2 regions of the Streptomyces lunaelactis genome follow, and region 2 is predicted to be linked to the other one. Evidence: riboswitches for the same ligand, from Rfam matches in the RefSeq annotation. Region 2 holds a riboswitch; the other holds the start of a gene.
What was found. A riboswitch is a leader RNA that binds a small molecule or an ion and turns the genes downstream of it on or off. The one in region 2 is predicted to bind glycine.
Positions count from the first base shown of each region.

Region 1: linked by a shared signal. The riboswitch ahead of gcvT (glycine cleavage system aminomethyltransferase GcvT) and the one ahead of gcvP (aminomethyl-transferring glycine dehydrogenase) in region 2 are both predicted to bind glycine.

Region 1 covers NZ_CP026304.1:5,982,890-5,992,390, reverse strand. The annotation lists gene SLUN_RS27785 (enhanced serine sensitivity protein SseB C-terminal domain-containing protein) at 1-730, opposite strand, end outside; gene SLUN_RS27780 (enhanced serine sensitivity protein SseB) at 812-1,576, opposite strand; gene SLUN_RS27775 (AAA family ATPase) at 1,709-2,392, opposite strand; glycine riboswitch at 2,543-2,640, shown strand; gene gcvT (glycine cleavage system aminomethyltransferase GcvT) at 2,790-3,911, shown strand; gene gcvH (glycine cleavage system protein GcvH) at 3,970-4,347, shown strand; gene glyA (serine hydroxymethyltransferase) at 4,371-5,633, shown strand; gene SLUN_RS27755 (L-serine ammonia-lyase) at 5,792-7,159, shown strand; gene SLUN_RS27750 (anti-sigma factor antagonist) at 7,379-7,771, shown strand; gene SLUN_RS27745 (EF-hand domain-containing protein) at 7,861-8,076, opposite strand; gene SLUN_RS27740 (YncE family protein) at 8,201-9,391, opposite strand; gene SLUN_RS42430 (hypothetical protein) at 9,391-9,501, opposite strand, start outside.
Region 2 covers NZ_CP026304.1:1,389,205-1,398,705, reverse strand. The annotation lists gene SLUN_RS06090 (MerR family transcriptional regulator) at 1-294, shown strand, start outside; partial or broken gene SLUN_RS06085 (DNA polymerase IV) at 333-1,825, shown strand; gene SLUN_RS06080 (PRC-barrel domain-containing protein) at 1,744-2,181, opposite strand; glycine riboswitch at 2,284-2,386, shown strand; gene gcvP (aminomethyl-transferring glycine dehydrogenase) at 2,583-5,468, shown strand; gene SLUN_RS06070 (DUF5999 family protein) at 5,543-5,749, opposite strand; gene SLUN_RS06065 (hypothetical protein) at 6,037-6,624, opposite strand; gene SLUN_RS06060 (glutamate-cysteine ligase family protein) at 7,118-8,629, shown strand; gene SLUN_RS06055 (substrate-binding domain-containing protein) at 8,620-9,501, opposite strand, start outside.

The sequences.
Region 1 (9,501 bases), 4.6 Mb from region 2:
CGTCCCGGTCGTAGAACGGACGGGCGTTGGCCCGCAGCCACATCGTCACCGGGTCGTACTCGTCGGACATCGCGACGGTGGAGACCGGCAGTCCGTCCGGAACCGCGCCGATCGACTGCTGCATCATCGCGCGCACCGTGTCGACGGACGTACGGCTGGTGTCGTACAGATCGAGCCCGATGGCGAGATACGGAGCGCCGAGCGCGGGCTGCACCCAGGCGCGCCGCAACGAGCGGACGGCGGGCGTGCGGTGGGCGTTCTGGGCGAGCAGGCCGTAGAAGTGCGGGATCTCGATGGCCGGTTCCGAGAGCCGCAGCGGGCCCGCGGGCATCCGGTCGAGGCCGGTCGCGATCCGGCGCAGGTCCAGCCACGGGATGCCGACGCCGCCGCCCGGTGCGTGCGGGTTGAGCCAGATACCCCAGCGGTCCGGGTACAGCGCGCGGGCGATGTCCCGGCCGGTGACCAATTCGTGCGCGCGGTTCCAGCCGGAGACGGCGAGCTCCTGGGCGGAGGTGACACAGGGGGCGTAGCCGACGCCGTCGACCTCCATGTTCCCGTACTGGGCGTCGGGTGACCCGGCCCGGCCGTGCCAGAGCAGCATCCAGATCTGGCCGCCCGCCGGGTCGGCGATCGCCTGCAGCAGTGCCTCGTACGCGTCGTAGCGTCCGGGAGTCACCTGGCGCAGCATGTGCTCGACCTGCCCGGCCGCCGCGGTGCCTGACGCACTCACCCTGGTTCCGCCCCTCTTCGATCTCGCCTCGGTCAGGCCATCAAACCAGCTTAATCGGCCGTTTCGTCACCGACTTGGCGACTACCCGTGCTGTCGTTCGTAGAAGGGCCGCAGGCGCTCCAGCATCCAGACGCCGACGGGGTCCTGGGCAACATCCAGCAGGACGAGATTGACCGGCCAGCCCACCTGGACCCGCCCCAGCGCACGCCCGAGCGCGTCCATCGGGGCGTTGCGCTCGGCAGCCTCCCAGGAGGAGAGCTGGACGCCGATGAAGAGGGTCGGCGGGTCGCCCTCGATGGAGGCGAGCGCACGGCGGGCGGTGACGACGACGCCGGAGGCCTCGAACTCGCCGGCCGCGGCGGCGAGGAAGTCGACCGGCTCCTCCTGCCAGTCGGGCTCGAAGAGCCGCACCCGGCCGCCGCTCGCGGGTCCGTCGAAAGGAGTACGTCCCACCCGGCACAGCTCGGCGACGGCGGGAGGCGGCAGCGGAGCGCCGACGGTGCCGCCGGGGTTGACGGCGATGCCGAGCTGCGGGGGCAGTCCGCGGGCGAATTCGCGGGCGGGCGCGACGGTGAAGGAGATATGGCTGCCGACGCAACTCAGGTACTGCTGCTCGGAGCTGAAGACGGGGACGAAGGGGGCCCCGTCGATCTCCAGGGTGGGCAGATCGAGGTCGGGGCTGTCGGGTCCGCCGCCGTTCGGGAGCGGTACCCAGATGTGGCTGCGGCCGAGCACTTCGACGAGGCGGCCTCCGGCGGAGGGGTTGCCGAGGGACGCGGCGAGGACCTCTTCGAGCTCGTTGGCCGGCCAGCCGCGGTGGGGGTGGGCCTGCTCAGGTATCTGCATGTGCGGTTTCCTTCTCCCCCTGCGTTTTCGCACGCTTTTGCGCCACCGACCCTAGCGCCGCGGGTTCCGGGTCGGAGAAGGGGCCCTGCTCGGCGGCGGGAGCGGGCGGGGCTCTGCCCCGAACCCCGCTCCTCAATGGCCGGAGGGGCTGAATTTCTCGAAGCCGACCCGGCCCAGCGTGCCCGCCGCGTCGCGGTCCAGCAGGACCGCGGACGCGCAGCCCGACGGCAGCCTGCCCGCCTCCGCGTCGCCGATCAGACGGCCCACCGCGCGCCGGTGTCTGGCGAAGGCGTACCCGGAGACACCGCGGCCCCGCTCGCGCTGGCCCTCCCGGGCGACCGCGGGCGTCACATCGAGCAGCACCAGATGCAGGCCGCTGCCACGGCGCCGCGCCTCGCGGGCCAGCCAGCGCCGCACCCACGTCTGCGTACCGCAGTCGTGGACGACGACGCTCGCGCCGGAGCGCAGCGCGCGCCGCAGCCCGGCGTAGTGGGCGATGCGGACGAGCGGGCGGTAGACGGCGTACGGCAGCAGCCGCGGCATCCGGGCGTCCCAGCGGTCCCGGGTGTCCTGCGAGTCGATCCCGAGGCCGCGTGCCGCGCGCCGGATCAGGGTGGACTTTCCGCTGCCGGGCAGGCCGGAGACGACCACCACATCACCGGCGGCGAAGACCAGGGTGCGCGGACTGCGCCCCGAGCGGTCTCTCAGGTCGCGCAGTACGGGCGCGGGCGCCCCGACCAGTCGCGGGACGGCCACGCCCGGCTGGGCGGGCCCCCCCGCGGTCGTCGCGTAGGCCTCGGACCGCTGCAACGTCATCACGCTCCCCCAATTGTCCGGTCATCCACCCTTGCCCATGAAGTGTAAAGAAATGGTAATGCGGCACAACCGTTTTGCGGTCGAGGGCCGGACAACCCACTCCGCCGCGATGCGTGCAATGATGTGCCCGCCAACTGCATACCGGCCGCTTGAATCCACGCGGGAGAGTCCTGGCCACTGTGTGTGCCGGGCGCCGAAGGAGCAAGTCCCTCCCTTGAATCTCTCAGGCCCCGTACCGCGTGTGATGAGGCAGATCTGAAAAGCGAGCCGCTGTCGAGTGGCTCCACCCAAGGTGCAAGTCACGACCATCGATACGTATGGTCGCGACGAACCTCTCAGGTTCCGATGACAGATGGGGAGGATTGTCCTCGCCAGCCATGCCCTGGGAGCCACATCTATGAGCAACCCCCGTCTGACTGCCCTCGACGCCCTGCACCGCTCGCTGGGCGCGACCATGACCGATTTCGCGGGCTGGGACATGCCGCTGCGGTACGGCAGCGAGCGCGACGAGCACAACGCGGTCCGCACCAAGGCCGGTCTCTTCGACCTCTCCCACATGGGCGAGATCACGGTCACCGGACCGCAGGCAGCCGACTTCCTGGACTTCTCGCTGGTGGGCAACATCGGCGGCGTCGCCGTCGGCCGCGCCCGCTACACCATGATCTGCCAGGAGGACGGCGGGATCCTGGACGACCTGATCGTCTACCGCCTCGGTGACACGGAGTACATGGTCGTCGCCAACGCGGGCAACGCCCAGATCGTGCTGGACGCGCTGACCGACCGCGCTGAGGGCTTCGACGCCGAGGTCCGTGACGACCGCGACGCGTACGCGCTCATCGCCGTCCAGGGCCCGGAGTCGCCCGGCATCCTGAAGTCGCTGACCGACGCCGACCTGGACGGGCTGAAGTACTACGCGGGCCTGCCCGGCACGGTCGCCGGCGTCCCGGCGCTGATCGCCCGTACGGGCTACACCGGCGAGGACGGCTTCGAGCTCTTCGTCGAGCCGCAGTACGCCGAGAAGCTCTGGCAGGCCCTGACCGAGGCCGGCGCACCCGTCGGTCTCGTCCCGGCCGGCCTCTCCTGCCGGGACACGCTGCGCCTGGAGGCGGGCATGCCGCTGTACGGGCACGAGCTGACCACCGCGCTGACCCCGTTCGACGCGGGTCTCGGCCGGGTCGTGAAGTTCGAGAAGACCACGAACGACGGGCGCTTCGTCGGCCGTGAGGCCCTGGAGGCCGCGGCCGACCGGGCCGAGTCCAGCCCGCCGCGCAAGCTCGTCGGTCTGATCGCCGAGGGCCGCCGGGTCCCCCGCGCCGGCTTCCCCGTGGTCGCCGACGGCAAGGTGATCGGCGAGGTCACCTCGGGCGCGCCCTCGCCCACCCTGGGCAAGCCGATCGCCATCGCGTACGTGGACGCGGCGCACGCCGCGCCGGGAGCCTCTGGGGTCGGTGTCGACATCCGCGGCGCCCACGAGCCGTACGAGGTCGTCGCGCTGCCGTTCTACAAGCGCCAGAAGTGATCGTCCGCACCTTCACTCCGTTCACCAGCACTCCCCCGCGTACAGGAGAATTCAGCTCATGAGCAACCCCCAGCAGCTGCGCTACAGCAAGGAGCACGAGTGGCTGTCGGCCGCCGATGACGGTGTGTCGACGGTCGGCATCACGGAGCACGCGGCCAACGCGCTCGGCGACGTGGTGTACGTCCAGCTCCCCGAGGTCGGCGACACGGTGACGGCAGGCGAGACCTGTGGCGAGCTGGAGTCGACCAAGTCGGTCAGCGACCTGTACTCGCCGGTCTCCGGCGAGGTCGTCGAGGCCAACCAGGACGTCGTGGACGACCCCTCCCTGGTGAACTCGGCCCCCTTCGAGGGCGGCTGGCTCTTCAAGGTGCGCGTCAGCGAGGAGCCGAAGGACCTGCTCTCCGCGGACGAGTACACCGAGTTCTCCGGCAACTGACCACGACCACGACAGGGATAGAGATGTCGCTTCTCAACACCCCTCTCCATGAGCTGGACCCGGATGTCGCCGCCGCCGTCGACGCCGAGCTCCACCGCCAGCAGTCCACCCTCGAGATGATCGCCTCGGAGAACTTCGCTCCGGTCGCGGTCATGGAGGCCCAGGGCTCCGTCCTCACCAACAAGTACGCCGAGGGCTACCCGGGACGCCGCTACTACGGCGGCTGCGAGCACGTCGATGTGATCGAGCAGATCGCGATCGACCGCATCAAGGAGCTCTTCGGGGCCGAGCACGCCAATGTCCAGCCGCACTCGGGTGCCCAGGCGAACGCGGCCGCGATGTTCGCGCTGCTCAAGCCGGGCGACACGATCATGGGTCTGAACCTCGCCCACGGCGGGCACCTGACCCACGGCATGAAGATCAACTTCTCCGGCAAGCTCTACAACGTGGTCGCGTACCACGTCGACGACGCCACCGGTCAGGTCGACATGGCCGAGGTCGAGCGGCTCGCCAAGGAGTCGAAGCCGAAGCTGATCGTGGCCGGCTGGTCCGCCTACCCGCGTCACCTGGACTTCGCGGCCTTCCGCCGGATCGCGGACGAGGTCGGCGCCTACCTGATGGTCGACATGGCCCACTTCGCGGGTCTCGTCGCCGCCGGACTGCACCCCAACCCAGTGCCGCATGCCCATGTCGTCACCACCACCACGCACAAGACCCTCGGCGGTCCGCGCGGCGGTGTGATCCTGTCGACCCAGGAGCTCGCCAAGAAGATCAACTCGGCGGTCTTCCCGGGCCAGCAGGGCGGTCCACTGGAGCACGTCATCGCGGCGAAGGCGGTCTCCTTCAAGATCGCGGCGACCGAGGAGTTCCAGGAGCGCCAGCAGCGCACCATCGACGGCGCCCGGATTCTCGCCGCGCGTCTCGTCCAGGACGATGTGACCGAGCACGGCGTCTCGGTGCTGTCCGGCGGTACGGATGTGCACCTGGTCCTGGTCGACCTGCGCAACTCCCAGCTGGACGGCCAGCAGGCCGAGGACCGCCTCCACGAGGTCGGCATCACGGTCAACCGCAACGCCGTCCCCAACGACCCGCGGCCGCCGATGGTCACCTCGGGTCTGCGGATCGGCACCCCGGCGCTGGCCACCCGCGGTTTCCAGGACGAGGACTTCCGTGAGGTCGCGGACATCATCGCCGAGGCGCTGAAGCCGACGTACGACACCACGGCGCTGAGCGCCCGGGTCTCCGCGCTGGCCGGGAAGTTCCCGCTCTACCCCGGCCTGAAGTAAGTCCGTACACCTTTGTACGAACCCATGGGGCACCGCGCACACTGGACAGTGCGCGCGGTGCCCCGCACCACGTACCGCCCCGAACCACCCTGTACCGCCCTTGCACCTCTGCACCACCCGGCAGACAACGGCGTCTACCAACCAGCTAGGAGTCTTCCGTGGCCATCTCGGTCTTCGACCTGTTCTCGATCGGCATAGGCCCGTCCAGCTCCCATACGGTCGGCCCGATGCGCGCTGCCGCGATGTTCGCCCGCCGGCTGAAGAACGAGGGCCTGCTGGCCCATACCACCGCCATACGGGCCGAGCTCTTCGGCTCTCTCGGCGCGACCGGCCACGGCCACGGCACCCCGAAGGCCGTTCTGCTCGGGCTCGAGGGCAGCTCCCCCCGTACCGTCGACGTCGAGACCGCGGACGCCCAGGTCGAGCGCATCCGCACCCGTGGCCGGATCGATCTGCTGGGCATGCACGAGATCGGCTTCGACTTCGACGAGGACCTGATCCTGCACCGCCGCAAGGCGCTGCCGTACCACGCCAACGGAATGACGCTCTTCGCGTACGACGCCGAGGGCGGGACCGTACTGGAGAAGACGTACTACTCGGTGGGCGGCGGCTTCGTCGTCGACGAGGACGCTGTCGGCGAGGACCGGATCGTGCTCGACGACACCGTGCTGAACTACCCCTTCCGCACCGGCGACGAGCTGCTGCGGCTGGCCAAGGAGACCGGCCTGTCCATCTCCGCCCTGATGCTGGAGAACGAGAAGGCCTGGCGCACCGAGGACGAGATCCGCCAGGGCCTGCTGGAGATCTGGCGGGTCATGCAGGCCTGCGTCTCGCGCGGCATGTCCCGTGAGGGCATCCTGCCCGGCGGCCTCAAGGTCCGCCGCCGCGCGGCCAACTCGGCCCGCCAGCTGCGCGCCGAGGGCGACCCGCTGGCCCACGCGATGGAGTGGATCACTCTCTACGCGATGGCGGTGAACGAGGAGAACGCCGCGGGCGGCCGCGTCGTCACCGCCCCCACCAACGGTGCTGCGGGCATCATCCCGGCCGTGCTGCACTACTACATGAACTTCGTGCCCGGCGCGGACGAGGAGGGCGTGGTCCGCTTCATGCTCTCCGCGGGCGCGATCGGCATGCTCTTCAAGGAGAACGCCTCCATCTCCGGCGCCGAGGTCGGCTGCCAGGGCGAGGTCGGCTCCGCCTGCTCGATGGCCGCGGGCGCTCTCGCCGAGGTGCTCGGCGGTACTCCCGAACAGGTCGAGAACGCCGCGGAGATCGGCATGGAGCACAACCTCGGCCTGACGTGCGACCCGGTCGGCGGTCTGGTGCAGATCCCGTGCATCGAGCGCAACGGCATGGCGGCGGTGAAGGCCGTGACGGCGGCGAGGATGGCGATGCGCGGCGACGGCAGCCACAAGGTCTCGCTGGACAAGGTCATCAAGACCATGAAGGAGACCGGCGCGGACATGTCGGTGAAGTACAAGGAGACCGCACGCGGCGGCCTCGCCGTGAACATCATCGAGTGCTGAGCGTTCCTGGGTAGCGATTGTCGCTCTCCGTGAGCGTCTCGGCGAATCAACTGCCCAGCAAGTCAAGCAAGTTAACAGGAGTTCACCCGCACGAGGGAGTTTTCCAAGCTCCGAACGTTTTTTCACCTTCGCGTGCCCGAACCGGCGAACTAACCTCGCAATCTGTTCACCCGCGCCCCGGTGGCCGGTTCGCGCGCGCCGCAGCAAGGAGACAAGGCAATGACCGAGGGGCTGACGTCCAGGTCCTCCGACTTACACGCGCCGCTCCCCGGACCGTACGGGCAGGTCTACCGCTGCCGGGAACGCACCGTCGTAGAACTGCACGGCGAGATCGACATCGCCGCGGCCACGCTGATCGGCGCGTATGTCGATGTGGTCACCGCGGTGCGCGCCGAAGAGGTCGTGATCGACCTGACGCAGGTGGAGTTCTTCGACTGCTCCGGGCTGGCACTGCTGTGCCGGGCGGCGCGGCGCACCGCGGAGGTCGGCGGCCGGCTGTGGGTGGTCTGCGACCGGCACTCCATCCTGCGCGTCTTCAGGGCGGGCGGCGTGCTGGGAGTGTTCCGTACGCTGCCGACGCTGGATGAGGCCCTGGCGGCCGGACGGGACTGACGAAGTCCGGGCGGTCCCCCGGCCGGAACAGCTTCACGGCCGGGGAGCCTCCCCCAGAGCCTTCGCGTCCGGGGGTGCCCCCTGGCGGATCAGGCCTTGTTCAGCGAGTCCCAGAACTCCTCGAAGGTCAGCTGGCCGTCGCCGTTGCCGTCCTTGGTCTTGATCACTGCCTCGGCGACCGTCTCGGTGACATGGAAGTCGCCCAGCTGCGCCATCACGCTCTTGTACTCGGCCGCGGTGATCAGGCCGTCGCCGTTCAGGTCGTAGCGCTCGAACGCCTTGCGCGCCTCTTCGATGTCCGCCACTGCTTCCGCCCCTTCTTGGTGCATTACTGACGGGGTCAGATTAACGGCCCGGATGCGCCCTCGAGGCAGCGGCCGGTGGAGGCGCTGTTCGTGGCCGGCTGACAGAGGCAGCTCGAGCCCCGCGCTAGCGGAACACGCCCGTGTGGCCCAGCGAGTACCGGCCCGGCTGCGGATACACCGCAAGACCGTGCGGCCCGCTGCCCACCGGAATCCGCGCCAGCTCCCTCCCGCTCGTCGTGTCGATCGCGTACACCTCCGAGTCGTACCGCCCCGACAGCCACAGCACCTTCCCGTCAGCCGACACACCGCCCATGTCCGGGCTGCCGCCCGCCGGCAGCGACCACTTCTTCGTCAGCCTGTTCTGCGCGAAGTCGAAGACGGAGATGGAGCCTTCGCCCCGGTTGGGGATGTACATCTCCTTGGAGTCACGGCTGATGTAGAGGCCGTGGCAGCCCTTGCCGGTCGGCAGCAGCGTGGGGGTGGTGAACGTCTCGGCGTCGAGCACCCATACGCCGTGCGCCATCATGTCGGCGACGTAGAAGGTCTTGCCGTCCGGGGAGATTTTCACGTCCTGCGGCATCGCCCCGTTGAAGGGCAGTTTCTGCTGGCCGATGACCTCCATCCGCTCCGTGTCGACCTTCAGCAGCTCGCCGGAGAACTCACAGGAGACGATGAAGTACCGGCCGTCGGCCGAGAAGTCCGCGTGGTTGACGCCGTAGCAGGAGACCGGGGTGGACTTCACCGGATTCATGGTGTGCGGGTCGCGGAAGACCAGTTCCCGGTCGAGGGACGCCATGACGATGGCGTACTTGCCGTTGGGCGTGAAGTAGAGGTTGTACGGGTCGTGCACCTGGATCGGTTTGCCCGCGACGCTGGTCGCCGGGTCGATCGGAGTGAGCGTGTGGCCGCGGTTGTTGTTGACCCAGAGGGTCTTCATGTCCCAGGAGGGGACGACGTGCTGCGGCTGGACACCGACCGGGATCGTCTCGATGACCTTGTACGTCGCGGGGTCGATGACCGAGACGGTGTTGGAGTTGGTGTTGGGGACGTACACGCGGGACGGGAAGCCCCTGACCGCCGGCGAGAGCTGGTTGGGCCGGTTCGCCGCGTAGATGTCGTGCGGGTCCAGGACCGGCGGCATACCGGGCAGCCCGGGCGGGGCCACCTCTCGGGGCTCGGCCTTGGCGGGCGACGCTGCTGCCTCGGTGCCGCGCGCCTGCGTTTCGGCGGGTGAGCCGCAGCCCGCGAGCAGGGCGAGCAGTGCGCCCACGAGCAGCGCGGTGGTCCGCCGGGTGAGGGGAGTCGTCGGGTGCATCAGCTCAGCAGCTCCGTGGTGGTCACCGCGCGCAGGCCGCGGCGGTCGAGGTCGGCGAGCAGGGCGGGCAGTGCGGGCAGTGCGGCGACCGTGTCCGGACCGTCGTCGGT
Region 2 (9,501 bases):
CAGAACATTCGTGCCGCGGTGCACCATCTGAGGGACCGCGGCTTCAGGGATCTCGAGCGGATGACGCTCATGAGCGACGGCGCGACGGTCTACGAGTGCTCCTCGCCCGACGAGGTCGTCGATCTGCTCCAGGGCGGCCAGGGGATCTTCGGGATCGCCGTGGGTGTGGTGTGGCGGGACGTCGAGGCCGCGCTTTCGCAGCTGCACGGTGAGCGGGTCGACACCGGCGAGACCCTGATCGGGAACAACCCCGCCGACGAACTGGCCAGACGACGGCGCGACCGGGCCGTCTGAGCGGCCCGTTGTCAGTGGCGTAGGGCAGCATCAAAGATGTGAGAGCCGCGCCTACGATTCTGCATCTGGACATGGATGCCTTCTTCGCCGCCGCCGAACAGGCGGCGAAGCCGAGTCTGCGCGGGAAGCCCGTGGTGGTCGGCGGGCTCGGGCCACGCGGGGTCGTCGCCACCGCTTCGTACGAGGCCAGACGCTTCGGGGTGCACTCGGCGATGCCGATGGCGCAGGCCCGGCGTCTGGCGCCGAATGCGGCGTATCTGGTGCCACGCTTCTTGCTCTACCGGTCGGTGAGCGAGCAGGTGATGGAGCTGCTGGGCCGGCTCTCGCCGCTGGTGGAGCCGCTGAGCCTGGACGAGGCCTTTGTCGATCTGGAGGCGGGCGGCTCGGCCGATGACGCGCAGTCGGCCAGGGCGACCGGTGAGCGGCTGCGTGCGGACATTCGCGTGGTCACGGGGCTGACCGGGTCGGTGGGGCTCGCGGGATCCAAGATGCTCGCGAAAATCGCCTCCGAGCAGGCGAAACCCGATGGTCTGGTGCTCATAGAGCCTGGTACGGAGCGTGAGCTGCTCGGGCCGATGTCCGTGCGGACGCTGCCCGGGGTGGGGCCGGCGACCGGGGAGCATCTGCGGCGGGCCGGCATGACGACGGTCGCCGACCTGGCGGAGGCGGGCGAGGACGAGCTCGTACGGCTGCTGGGCAAGGCGCACGGGGCCTCGCTGTTCCGGATGGCAGTTGGGCACGACGACCGGCCGGTGGTGGCCGAGCGGGACACGAAGTCGGTGTCGGTCGAGGACACCTTTGATGTGGATCTGCACGACCGGGTGCGGGTGCGGATCGAGGTGGAGCGGCTCGCCGAGCGGTGTGTGCAGCGGCTGCGGGCCTCCGGGCACTCGGGCCGGACCATCGTGCTGAAGGTGCGGCGGTACGACTTCTCGACGCTGACGCGCTCGGAGACGCTGCGAGGGCCGACGGACGACCCCGGGGTGGTGCGGGAGGCCGCGGGGCGGCTGCTCGAGGCTGTGGACACCACGGGCGGGGTGCGGCTGCTGGGGGTGGGCGTGACCGGGCTCGCGGACTACACCCAGGAGGATCTCTTCGCCCAGGCGGCCGCGGCAGGTGAGCTGGCCGAATCCGAGGCGGCGGGGGCCGAGGCGGCGGCGGAGGGCGGGCCGGCGCCGCACGAGGGCGCGGACGCCGATGGCGGCGGGGCCGGTGCCGGCGAGCCCGAGGTGCCCGCCGAGCGGCGCTGGCTGCCCGGGCACGACGTACGGCATGCCGAGTACGGGGCGGGGTGGGTGCAGGGCAGCGGGTGGGGCGGGTCACCGTGCGTTTCGAGGTTCCGGGGTCGCGGCCGGGGCGGGTGCGGACGTTCAGGGTGGACGACCCGGACCTGGAGACCGGCGATCCGCTGCCACTGGTGCCGCTTGCCCCGGCGGCGGAAGGCTCCGCTCAGTCCTCCTGGCCGGCCAGTCGGCCGAAGTCCCGGTCGGAGCCGGAGCCCGCGCCCGAGCCGGGGCCGGAGTCCGCGTCGGGGGAGGGCGGCGCAGGAGTCTCAGGTGCGTCGGAGAGTTCGAGGCCGTAGTGGTGGTAGAGCTGCAGCTCCTGCTCGGGGGAGAGGTGGCGGCCGACTCCGAAGTCCGGGGCGTCCTTGATCAGCGAGCGTTCGTAGGGGACGTGGAGGGTGTCGTTGACGACCTCGCTGGGCTCCAGCGGGACAAAGGCGTCGCGGCTGAAGAGTCCGGTGCGTACGGCAGCCCATTCGGGCACACCTGTGGCGTCGTCCAGGTACACCTCGTCCACAGTCCCGATCTTGGTGCCATTGCGGTCGAACGCCTTGCGGCCGATCAGGCTGCGCGGATCGATATCGGTCTGCACGGTCCCTCCAATAGGTCGCAACTGCTGTTTAAATACTACAAAAGTGCACATTGGGGGTGTCGGCCACTTGAGCGATCGCCGAGGGGGCGCGCTGGTAGGCTGGCAGGCGGCTGCTGACCCCGTGCGGGAGAGTCCTCCGGTGAAGTCGAAGTGCCGGTGGCGCCGAAGGAGCAAATCCTCCCCGGAATCTCTCAGGCCCCTGTACCGCACGGACGAGGTCACTCTGGAAAGCAGGGCGGGTGTCGGACGGCATCCGCTCTCACCGACGGTGAAAGCCGGAGCGTCGTGTGCGGGAGTTCCCGCTTGCGGACGGTCCGGTGAAACTCTCAGGTTGAGATGACAGAGGGGGAGGCCGTCCGGGCATCCGCGCCGTGGTGCCCTCGCAGGTCGTGTCAGACCAGGAGGCCTCCCTAATGACCGCCAACCGCATGTCGCTCTCCCAGCTGGAGCGAGGCACCCCCTTCGAGCAGCGCCACATCGGGCCCGACGCCGAGGCCCAGGCCAAGATGCTCGCGCAGGTGGGCTATGGCTCGCTGGACGAGCTGACCGCCGCCGCGGTGCCTGATGTGATCAAGAACGCGGAGGCGCTGAACCTCCCGGGCGCGCGCACCGAGGCCGAGGTTCTCGCCGAGCTGCGCACGCTGGCCGACCGCAATCAGGTGCTGGCGCCGATGATCGGCCTCGGCTACTACGGCACGTTCACTCCGCCGGTCATCCTGCGCAATGTCATGGAGAACCCGGCCTGGTACACCGCGTACACGCCGTACCAGCCGGAGATCTCCCAGGGCAGGCTCGAGGCGCTGCTCAACTTCCAGACGATGGTGGCCGATCTGACCGGCCTGCCGACCTCCGGCGCCTCGCTGCTCGACGAGGGCACCGCCGCCGCCGAGGCCATGTCGCTCGCCCGCCGGGTCGGCAAGGTCAGGAACGGCGTGTTCCTGGTCGACGCCGACACCCTGCCGCAGACCATCGCGGTGATCCAGACCCGCGCCGAGCCGACCGGAGTCGAGGTCGTCACCGCCGACCTGAGCGAGGGCATCCCGGCCGACATCGCTGAGCGCGGTGTCTTCGGCGTGCTGCTGCAGTACCCGGGCGCCTCCGGTGCCGTACGGACCATCAAGCCCGTCATCGACCAGGCGCACGAGCTCGGCGCGATCGTCACCGTCGCAGCCGATCTGCTGGCGCTGACCCTGCTCACCTCGCCCGGCGAGCTGGGCGCCGACATCGCGGTGGGCACCACCCAGCGCTTCGGTGTCCCGATGGGCTTCGGCGGTCCGCACGCCGGCTTCATGGCCGTACGCGACACGTTCGCGCGCAGTCTGCCCGGCCGGCTCGTCGGTGTCTCCGTGGACGCGGACGGCAACAAGGCCTACCGGCTCGCGCTGCAGACCCGTGAGCAGCACATCCGCCGCGAAAAGGCCACCAGCAACATCTGCACCGCCCAGGTCCTGCTCGCCGTCATGGCGGGCATGTACGCGGTCTACCACGGTCCGGACGGCCTGCGCTCGATCGCCCAGCGCACCCACCGCTACGCGACGCTGCTCGCCGAGGGGCTGCGCGCCGGCGGTGTGGAGGTCGTGCACGGTACGTACTTCGACACACTGACCGTGCGGGTGCCCGGCAAGGCCGCCGAGGTCGTGGCCGCCGCCCGCGAGGGCGGGGTCAACCTCCACCTCGTCGACGGCGACGCGGTCTCCATCGCCTGCGACGAGACCACCGGGCGTGCGCAACTGTCCGCCGTCTGGTCGGCCTTCGGCGTCGACGGCGACATCGAGGCGCTCGACGCGGCCACTGAGGAAACGCTTCCCCAGGCCCTGCTGCGGACCGACGAGTACCTTGCGCACCCCGTCTTCCACCAGCACCGCTCAGAGACCGCGATGCTGCGCTACCTGCGCAAGCTCGCCGACCGTGACTACGCGCTGGACCGGGGCATGATCCCGCTCGGCTCCTGCACCATGAAGCTGAACGCGACCACCGAGATGGAGCCGGTGACCTGGCCGGAGTTCGCGGCGGTCCACCCCTTCGCCCCGGTCGAGCAGGCCGCCGGGTATCTCACGCTCATCCGCGAGCTGGAGGAGCGTCTCGCCGAGGTCACCGGCTACGACGCGGTGTCCATCCAGCCCAACGCCGGTTCGCAGGGCGAGCTCGCGGGCCTGCTCGCCGTACGCGCGTACCACCGTGCGGGCGGCGACGATCAGCGCACCATCTGCCTCATCCCGTCCTCCGCGCACGGCACCAACGCCGCCAGCGCCGTGATGGCCGGCATGAAGGTCGTCGTGGTGAAGACCGCCGACGACGGGGAGGTGGACATCGCGGACCTGCGCGCCAAGATCGAGCAGTACCGCGACGAGCTGTCCGTCCTCATGATCACGTACCCGTCGACGCACGGTGTGTTCGAGGAGCATGTCGCCGACATCTGCGCGTTGGTGCACGAGGCCGGCGGTCAGGTGTACGTCGACGGCGCCAACCTCAACGCCCTGGTGGGCCTCGCCAAGCCCGGCACGTTCGGCGGCGACGTCTCGCACCTGAACCTGCACAAGACCTTCTGCATCCCGCACGGCGGCGGAGGCCCCGGCGTCGGTCCGGTCGGTGTGCGGGCGCACCTCGCCCCGTACCTGCCGAACCACCCGCTCCAGCCGACCGCCGGCCCGGAGACGGGTGTCGGCCCGATCTCGGCCGCGCCGTGGGGCTCGGCGGGCATTCTGCCGATCTCGTGGGCGTACGTACGTCTCATGGGTGGCGAGGGCCTCAAGCGCGCGACCCAGGTCGCCGTGCTCGCGGCCAACTACATCGCCAAGCGCCTCGAGCCGCACTACCCGGTGCTCTACACGGGCCCGGCCGGGCTGGTGGCGCACGAGTGCATCGTGGACCTGCGGCCGCTGTCGAAGGCGACGGGCGTCAGCGTCGACGACATCGCCAAGCGGCTGATCGACTACGGCTTCCACGCGCCGACGATGTCCTTCCCGGTGGCCGGCACGCTGATGATCGAGCCCACCGAGAGCGAGGACCTGAACGAGATCGACCGCTTCTGCGAGACGATGATCGCGATCCGCGGGGAGATCGAGAAGGTCGCGTCGGGCGAGTGGCCCGCCGACGACAACCCGCTGCGCAACGCCCCGCACACGGCGGCCGCGCTCGGCGGGGAGTGGGAGCACGCCTACAGCAGGGACGAGGCGGTCTTCCCGGCCGGTGTGAGCGCCTCGGACAAGTACTGGCCGCCGGTGCGCAGGATCGACGGCGCGTTCGGCGACCGTAACCTCGTCTGCTCCTGCCCGCCGCTGGACGAGTACGACAACTGACACGCGGGCGGACACGCGTCGGGGCCGGTACGGAGCGAATTCTCCGGCCGGCCCCCGGTCGTACGGACGGCGCTTCAGGCGGCCGTCATCACCTGCCCGGTCTCGCGCGGGCGGTGCGGAGCGATGATCTGCCCGTCAGGCAGGAGCTCACCGGTGTCCTCGAAGAGCAGGACGCCGTTGCACAGCAGGCTCCAGCCCTGCTCCGGGTGGTGCGCCACGAGACGTGCCGCTTCCCGGTCGGCTGAGTCGGAGGTCGGGCAGAGTGGCTGGTGCTGGCACATGGGTGGGTTCTTTCGCTGCGGTGTGGTGAGTGTCCTGCGGCTTGATGAAGTGTTCATGGCCGCCCCCCGTATCTGTCGGTCCGGTCCCAGTGTTGCCCCACGGGCGTCAATCCGCAGGGATTTCACGGCAGCACTTCTTACTGCTTAATGACGTATCACCCGGGCGGACGGTTCAGCTCAAGTCCAATGTCCTTTCGGGTGGTTCGGGGTGGCCGGTCTGGACTAGTCCACCCGGGGCACCAGTGCGCCCCGCGACCGGGCGGTCACGGGGCGCGAGGCGGGTGGTTTCAGGCGGGTGAGCCGAGCAGCGGGGCGGGTGCGAGCCGCAGGGTCATGACCGGCAGCAGATCGGCGACCCGGTGCGGACGGTGTGCGGCGATGCCCGGCGGCGCGGGGGCGAGCGGCACGAGGACGTCCGTCGGCAGGGGTGTGCCCGCCGAGGCGTCCGCGTCCGTGTCGCCGTGCAGCCAGAGCGTGAGCATGTAGAGCTCGGGAATGGACAGTAGTCGGGGCTGGAAGGGCGTTCGCATCGATTCGGCCTGGCGCAGTGCCCGCTCCGTGGAGCTGAGGTAGGGGCCTTCGAAGAAGTGGGAGAAGGTCCAGCCGTCGGGGGTGAGCGTCGTCTCCGCCGCGGCCACGGCTCGTTCGCCGCTGCGGATCAGGAAGCGCCAGCCCGTGAGGCGGGTGTAGGGAGCATGGCCGCTCGGCACGATCTGGTCCAGTACGTGGACCGGGAGCGGCAGTTCTGGGCTCAGAGGACCCTGGACGGACCTGAGAGCGGGGGTGCGGGCCTCGCGCACGGCCGTGGGAGAACCGAGAGCCGCGAGGACACTGCGCAGGGCAGGCGCGGGAGCCGGGGGGACATGCAGCGGCATGGTGGGTCGCCTCTCACTTCGGAGACACGTTGGAGCGTGGGCAGGTGCGGACGGCACGGTCAGCGTGCGGGGCCAGAGGGGGGCCGGAAAGGCCACCGGGCGCCAACTCTCTGCCTCGTTTGCGGAGTTTATACGACGCGTGTTCTCGCAGTGTTTCCACTAGCGATCGCAGGTATTTCCGGCAAGGCGATATCAGGTCTTTGTTCTGCGGAGTTACTCTCGATATTACGTGAAGGCAGGGCTCCGGCCTGGGATTTTCGCTGTCGCGCGGTCGGCCGAAACCAGTCGGTGCTTTTCACCAGGCGTCGGGCAGTGCAAACTGCATAGTGCGACATGCCGTAGGAATGTGCCGCTGGAGCCTCTGTCCACACTACCGGTCCCGGATCGCCTGTGGGACGTTATGGATCAGTCAGTCTGGGCATTATCGTCCGTGACGCGAGCGGCCGTTGCGTACGGCGGCCGTGGGACTGCCCACTCGAGGAGGGACGCTTCGATGGGGGAGAAGGTCGTGGCAGGCGGAATCGACCTGTCCGATCGGCAAAGGTACCGGAGAAAGTTGCAGCAGTGTCTCGCGGGACTGGGGAGACTGCTGGCCGAGAAGAGGTTCGACCGGCCCAAGAATCTCATGGGCCTCGAGATCGAACTGAATCTGGCAGGTGCCGACGGGATGCCACGGATGATGAATAAGGAGGTACTCGATCGCATCGCGAGCCATGATTTCCAGACCGAGCTCGGAATGTTCAACCTGGAAGTAAACATCGTTCCGCACCGGTTGGGCGGGCGTGTTCTCGACCAGCTGGCCGAGGAGTTGCGCACCGGCCTCGGCTATGCCCATCGGAAAGCGAACGAAGTCGGCGCGGGGATTGTGATGATCGGAATTCTCCCGACGCTCGCCCAGCAGGACCTGGTCTCCGCCAATCTCTCGGACGTCGACCGGTACACCCTGCTCAACGACCAGATCGTCGCCGCGCGGGGCGAGGATTTCACACTCGACATCTCCGGTGTGGAGCGCCTGACGTGTACCTCGGCGTCGATCGCCCCCGAGGCCGCCTGCACCTCCGTGCAGCTGCATCTGCAGGTCACGCCCGGACGGTTCGCCGACGTGTGGAACGCCGCGCAGGCGGTGGCCGCCGTACAGGTCGCGGTCGGTGCCAACTCGCCGTTCCTCTTCGGCAGAGAGCTGTGGCGCGAGTCGAGGCCGCCCCTGTTCCAGCAGGCAACCGACACCCGCCCGCCCGAGCTCCAGGCGCAGGGCGTACGGCCGCGTACCTGGTTCGGCGAGCGATGGGTGGACTCGGCGTACGACCTCTTCGAGGAGAATCTGCGCTACTTCCCCGCCCTGCTGCCGATCTGCGACGACGAGGACCCGCTCCGGGTGATCGACGACGGCGGTGTGCCACGGCTCCAGGAACTCGTCCTGCACAACGGCACCGTCTACCGCTGGAACCGGCCGGTGTACGGAATCGACGAGGGTGTACCCCATCTGCGGGTGGAGAACCGGGTGCTGCCCGCCGGCCCCACGGTCACCGATGTGATCGCCAATACCGCCTTCTACTACGGGCTGGTGCGCGCGCTCGCCGAGGAGGCCCGGCCCGTGTGGACCCGGCTGCCCTTCGCCGCCGCCGCCGAGAACTTCGACACGGCGTGCCGTCACGGCATCGACGCCGAGCTCCGGTGGCCGCGCCCGGGCCGGGCCGGCGGCATCACGCAGGTGCCCGCCGTCAAGCTCGTGCGCGACGAACTGCTGCCGCTCGCCGCGGCCGGGCTCGACGCGTGGAACGTCGAGCCCGCCGACCGCGACTTCTATCTCGGTGTGATCGAGGAGCGGTGCAGGCGCCGGGTGAACGGAGCCTCCTGGCAGGCGGACACTTACCACCGGGCCCTGGAGGCCGGTCTGGAGAGGGACGCCGCCCTCGCGGCCACCACCCGCCGCTACTGCGAGCTGATGCATGAGGGCGAGCCGGTGCACACCTGGCCGGTCGGCTTCCCCGGTGCTCACTCCTGAGCGGCTTGCCCCGCCTGCCCGACCGCCATGATCGCCTTGAGGATCACGGCCTGGATCTCGGCGGGGTCGCTCACCTGGTACCCCGCACCGCCCGCCGCCCTGGCGATCTGGTCGGCCTCCCGGAGGTCGGCGTCGGGGCCGACGGCGATGGCGATCAGCGGTACCGGGCGCTGCGGGTCGCTGAGCTTCTTCAGCTGGTTGAGCAGCGCGCTGCGGGTGATGCTGAACCGGTCCTGGTTGGAACCGTCGGTGAGGATGACCAGGGCGTTGAACTTGCCTTTCACGTAGCTGCCCTGGGCCTCCTTGTAGGCCGCCAGCGTCGTGTCGTACAGGCCGGTCGCGCCTTCCGGCACCGGGGCGAGCGCCTTGAAGGCCTCGGCGAGCTGAGCGCGGTGGGTGCCGCCACCCTTGCCGGGAGCGCCGAGCCGGGCCGTCGCCACGAGCTTGCGGTAGTCGCGCGGTCCGTCCAGGCCGGTCGCGAACTCCCACAGCCCGATCTCGTCCTCGGGTGTGAACTGTTCCATCGCCTGGAGCAGCGAGGCCTTGGTGACATCGAGCCGGCTCTGCGCGTCACGGCCGGGCACCGGCGCCTGCATGGATCCCGAGACATCGACGACCGTGGTGAGGCGGGCGCTCTGCACGGTGATGGTCCACAGGCCGAGCGTTTCCTGGAGGGCGTCCGGGCGGAGCGGAGCGGCGGTTTCGGTCGCGGTGAACGGCTGCGGCGCCCGGCCGCCCGCCGTGCGTACGAGACTCTCCGCGGCCGCCTCGTCGGCCGCACGGAAGCCGTGCGCGGCCAGGGTGCGCCGGGGCTCCGGCTCGCCCAGCAGGGCCATGAAGCGCGTCGCGGCCCGGCTCTCGTCGGTGCTCAG